2 linked regions of the Methanothermobacter marburgensis str. Marburg genome follow. Each later gene encodes a partner of the first gene's protein in a complex. Links are inferred from orthologs where the notes say so. Each region holds a gene or a part of one and is shown in the gene's direction. Other genes may lie near its edges.

The links. Proteins that work in one complex are often made in the same cells at the same time.
Region 2: the proteins of pscS (region 1) and MTBMA_RS07675 are in contact, whole or in part, in a solved structure (PDB 3WKR), measured with the Methanocaldococcus jannaschii proteins. The link is inferred for Methanothermobacter marburgensis str. Marburg from one-to-one orthologs.

The regions. Positions count from the first base shown.
Region 1 is NC_014408.1:1,334,459-1,337,391, reverse strand. It holds pscS (O-phospho-L-seryl-tRNA:Cys-tRNA synthase), read left to right. Parts: upstream 1-865; coding sequence 866-2,002; downstream 2,003-2,933. Other genes in the region: MTBMA_RS07095 (universal stress protein), read right to left, coding at 2,506-2,933; MTBMA_RS07100 (transcriptional regulator), read right to left, coding at 2,080-2,487; MTBMA_RS07110 (NTPase), read left to right, coding at 354-863; MTBMA_RS07115 (radical SAM protein), read left to right, coding at 1-333. UniProt on the Methanocaldococcus jannaschii protein: Converts O-phospho-L-seryl-tRNA(Cys) (Sep-tRNA(Cys)) to L-cysteinyl-tRNA(Cys) (Cys-tRNA(Cys)).
Region 2 is NC_014408.1:1,446,008-1,448,733, forward strand. It holds MTBMA_RS07675 (DUF2100 domain-containing protein), read left to right. Parts: upstream 1-892; coding sequence 893-1,561; downstream 1,562-2,726. Other genes in the region: MTBMA_RS07670 (histone deacetylase family protein), read left to right, coding at 1-880; mptA (GTP cyclohydrolase MptA), read left to right, coding at 1,826-2,726.

The DNA.
Region 1 (2,933 bases):
GACTTCAAATTTGGCAACAGTGACTGTGCATTGAAACTTGCCGGCGTAGGGAACTACTTTGAGGTCGTATCAGAGAATCACCTCAGAATAAGGGGAGAAGATATGATAATAAGGCACCTGGTGATTCCAGGGCACATTGAGTGCTGCACAAAACCCATCATATCATGGGTCGCAGATAACCTTGGGAAGGATACCGTAATGAACATCATGGGCCAGTACAGGCCCCTCTACAGGGCATCATGGTACCCTGAACTGAACCGTTATCCATCCCGTGAGGAACTTGAAGAGGCGAGGCGATGGGCTCTGAGGGAGGGTATTGAAAATCTTATCTGAGGATAGTTGAGGTGAGCCATGTGAAGATTTTAATAACAGGAAGGCCTGGAAGCGGGAAGAGCACCCTTATTGAGAGAATAAAGGATTACCTGGAACTTTCGGGTCTTTCTACTGGGGGCATATTCACCCCGGAGGTGAGGGAGGGTTCATCAAGGGTTGGCTTTGAGGTTGTGGATATAAAATCAGGTAGAAGGGGTCTTCTTGCCTCGGTGGATAGCAGGGGGCCGCGGGTTGGAAGGTACGGTGTGAACGTTGAGGTTATTGATGAAATCGCTGTTCCAGCGATAATGAGGGCGCTGAAAGAGGACGACTGTGTCCTGATAGATGAGATAGCCCCAATGGAACTTAAGAGTGAGGGGTTCAGGAGGGCTGTGGAGGAGGCGCTGGATTCAGAAGTTCCTGTGGTTGCAGCGGTCCACAGAAAACTTGTTCAAAGTATAAGAAAGAGGGGTGACATAAGAGTATTTGTTGTGGCTCCTGAGAGCCGTGATCATGTTTATCGGAGGATCATTGATTTACTGGGTGATTGATTATGGAATGCGCTGATTATGGTATTACAAGGGCACTTGAGAGGGACAACCTCAACCTCAACCCCCTCCAGAGGGGCGGTGTTTTACCTGCAGCCGCCAGGAAGGCCCTCTATGAATTTGGGGATGGCTACAGTGTCTGTGATTACTGCGCTGGAAGACTGGACCAGGTTACAAGGCCGGCTGTGAACAGTTTCCTTGATGACCTTGCAGATTTCATAGACGCCGATGCTGTCAGGACTGTTCACGGGGCAAGGGAGGGTAAATTTGCGGTGATGCACGCCCTCTGCGAGGCTGGTGACACCATCGTTGCAGATGGAAACGCACACTACACAACACACCTCGCTGCAGAGAGAAACAACCTTGAGATTGTTGAGGTCCCATCAACAGGATACCCTGACTATGAGATAAAACCTGAGGCCTACAGGGAGGTCCTTGAGGATGTCGCTGACAGGGTTGATGTTAAACTTGCAGTTCTAACACATGTGGATGGTAATTACGGTAACCTCACCGATGCAGAGGAGGTAGCCAGGATATGCAGAAAGATGGGTGTCCCACTTCTCCTGAACTGCGCCTATTCCATGGGGCGCCTCCCTGTTAAACTCAGAGAAATCGGAGCGGACTTTGTTGTTGGAAGCGGGCACAAGAGCATGGCGGCCTCTGGACCGATAGGTGTTCTTGGGATGAGGTCTGAATGGGAGGACACCCTTCTCAGAAGGTCAGGGAGGCATGAGAAGAAGGAGATTGAGATGCTGGGCTGCACATCACGTGGAGCACCACTTGCCACCCTCATGGCTTCCCTTCCACACGTTGTGGAGAGGGTTTCCAGGTGGGACGATGAGATTAAAAAAACCCGGAAACTTGTCTCTGAACTCGAGGAAATGGGGGGTATAAGGCAGATTGGTAAGAGGCCCAAGGAACACGACCTTGTGAGGTTTGAAACCCCCGTATTCCACGATATCGCATCTTCACATCCCAGGAAGGGGTTCTTCCTCTACGAGGAACTTAAGAAGAGGAGGATTGTGGGTATAAGAAGGGGTCAGACCAAGTGGTTCAAGTGCAGTGTCTATGGGATGACAGATGGGCAGGTTCAGTATGTCATTGACTCCTTCAGGGAGATCATCGAAAAAAACAGGAATTAAATTTTTGTCATGGGAAATGGGGTTAAATCATGAACTTAAGAAGAACAGGAATTGAATCAATAAAACAGGGAATTTACCTATAGTATAACAGGGAACTGTATTTCCCTTACCTTTTCATGGTATATCTCCCGTGGCGCCCCTATTATGTCAATTCCGTTCTCCTCTGTGTAAGCTATGAGCTCCTCATAGGCTTCATTCCGGTTTTCAGTGTATTCTTTAAATATGACGGTGTGTTCGGGGATCGTAACAATTTTAATGTCACCGGCACCCTCTGATTCGCCCTTTATGGGTATTCCGGCATCATACCGGCCATCATCCTTGAGGGGGCTTGTGTAGAATATCACCACCGGGTCACCTGCTATTTCAAGGTCCTCTGATGAGATGAATTCCATCACATCTTCAATGATTTCACCGGTTTTGCTTAAGGGTCCGCTGAAGGTTATAAGCGCCAGTTTCTCATCACTTAATGTCTTTTTTCCTATCATTGAATCACCTTCACTTATTTACCCAACCACCAGTATGGGGGTTTCTGCAGATTTAAGAACCTTACGCGTTATGCTTCCTGATATTATGCGGTCGAGGCCGTGTTTACCTGAACTGCCCATGACGACCAGGTCCACATCCTCATCCTCCATTGTCTCGAGGATAACCTCTGCAGGGTTGCCCTCAAGTATCTGGGTATCTAGTTTGCACTCCTTCATCCTACCATTTTCCTGCATTGATGAAAATTCGTCCTTGAGGATGGATATTGCCTTCTCTGACTGTTTTCTGAGTATCCTTTCAATGCGCCTGCTGATATCCTCATCCCAGACCTTCCTGTAGGATGTGTCAACTACACTTATCCCGAGGATATCTGCACCGCTCATCTCTGCAATTCTGAATGCGTGTTCTGTTGCCTTCCTGGCGTCATCTGAGCCATCTGTGGGTATCA
Region 2 (2,726 bases), 110 kb from region 1 along the record:
GTTCATGGAGCCAAGGATGGCAGGTGTCCATGATATCCTAATGGTCCACAGCAGCGTCCATGTGGAGTACCTCGAGGTGTTCTCAGGGAGGGGCGGTGGATGGCTGGACTATGACACCTACATGACACCTGAGAGCTTCAGTGTGGCGAGGCTCGCCGCAGGTGGCGCCATGGTCGCGGCTGAGGAGGCATTGAAAAGTGGATGGGGATACTCCGTTGCAAGACCCCCAGGTCACCATGCCACCTATGACAGGTCCATGGGTTTCTGCATATTCAACAACATCGCCATAGCCATTGAGCACAGCCGCAGGAACCTCGGGATTTCAAAGGCTGCTGTAATTGACTTTGACGTTCACCACGGAAACGGAACATCAAGCATATTCTACACCGACCCGGAAGTCATGTACATCTCGGTGCACCAGGACCCCAGGACACTCTTCCCAGGGACAGGATTTATTGAAGAGATAGGAGAGAGTGATGGTAAGGGCTTCAACCTCAACATCCCCATGCCCAGGGGTTCAGGAAACAACGACTATATCTGGATACTCTCAGAGGTGCTCCCCCAGGTACTCAGTGAATTCAGGGCAGATATGTTATTCGTATCTGCAGGGTTCGATGCCCACAGGCTGGATCCGCTGGCAGATATAATGGTGGATGAGGAGTTCTTCTCATGGATGGGATGGTTCATCCATGACACAGGGCTGCCATGCGCAGCTGTGCTTGAGGGAGGCTATGACCTCCAGGCCCTTGGAAACTCAAATGTCTCATTCATTGAGGGCCTTGAGGGTTCCAGTGTTAAGGTGGAATATGAGAGGTCACCGGCTGTGGCTGAAATCTTCAATGAGATTAGCGATGTGTTTTCACCATTCTTCAATTTCTGAGAGGGTCAGAAGATGGAAAAAATCAGGCTTGAACAGGCAGAGGAGCTTATAAGAAAATCATGCACGAATATCCGGAGGGAATCCAGGTTCAGGGACCCCCATGATGGTGTCATAGACACCAGAAAATTTCAGGAGGCCCTGATGGAACTCATTGAAGCCGAGGACCATATATATGCCAGCCTTCCATCCCATGAGCTCACCGGGGAAGATGCATACGATTTCTGCAGGAGGCTCATGGCCTCCAGGGAGGCCATTGACGGCATGCTTGCAGATTTCGGTGTCATTGAACGTGAAGACCCATCTGAAAGGATAAAAGAAGCTTCGAAGGGTAAACTGATACTTGTGAATAATTCATCAGTTAAAAAGCTCCTTGTTAAGGCCGGCGTTGAGCCGGGGAATATCCTGGTTGCAGGTGCGCCCCTCTCAGTGGATGATATGAAGAAGATAAACCCCCGGATCCCTGATGCTGCCCTTAAGGGTATAGAGAAGAAGATAGAGCACCTTAAGAATGACATTGAAAGGAAGCTTGAAGACCTTGGGGAAATCCTCGTTATAGGGGAGCCCGATAAAAGCACAGGCCTCCTTGCATCAAGGGCTGAAGAACTGTATGGTGCCGGTGTGAGACTGAATGAGAATATCAGGGACCTCACCCCTGAGGAGATACTGAAACTCCTCTCATAGATTGATTATTGCCTGAGGTATCTTTTGATGGTAGAATGATGCCTTCAGTCACAGCATGACCCAAGGTTCCGGTACATCCTCCATTATTGCACCATTTCAGAAAAGACCGGACTGAAATTCCATCAAAGAAACCAATCCGCCTTACACGGGACTTCAGTGTAATATTATGTTTCATGGGACTCATAATCACCTGACAAGTATATAAGCAAAGTTTTCATACTATACTTAAAAACCTAGGTAACCATTACTTATGGGGTGTAAAATTTGGGTTTAGTTTGTTTTCCAGATACACAGGACAAGATTCCTAGCATCCCCGTTCACCTTACAAGGGTGGGTGTTACAGGTGTTAAGAAGCTTCTGAAGATAGAAAGGGATGGTAGAAGACCCATAATACTTCTTCCAACATTTGATGCATTTGTGGACCTTCCGAGCAGGCAGAGGGGGATCCACATGTCAAGGAACCCCGAGGCCATAAGTGACGTCCTCGAGGAGGTTGTTGAAAACAACGCCCTTGAACTGGAATCCCTCTGCGCAGAGATAGTCAATGAACTCCTCAAAAAGCACAGGTACGCCCGCAGAGCCGAGGTGAGCATGAAGAGCGACTTCATGTTCATGAAGAAATCCCCTGTCACCGCCAAGAAGAGCCAGGAGATGACAAAGATCATGGCAGACGCCATCGGGTACCGGGACGATGACGGTATAGTCATACGCAAGATGATAGGGGCAGAGGTGGTAGGGATGACCGTGTGCCCCTGTGCACAGGAATCGGTTAAGGAAACATCCCGTCAGAATCTCCTGGAATTCCTTGACCCTGAAACAGTTGAAAGGGTTCTTGACTGTGTATCCTTCGCCTCCCACAACCAGAGGGGGCGCGGCATGATAATGATAGAGGTCCCAGAGGACCAGACGATAAGGGCCGAAAACCTCATAAACATCATAGAGAGCTCCATGAGTTCACCTGTCTATGAACTCCTCAAGAGGCCCGATGAAAATGCCGTTGTTGTGAGTGCCCATGAGAACCCCATGTTCGTTGAGGACTGCGTCCGTAACATGGTGCACAGGATAGTCAGCGAGTACCCCCACCTCCCCGACGACACTATAGTCACCGTAAGGCAGATAAACGAGGAGAGCATACACAGACACAACGCCTTCGCTGAGAAGGTTG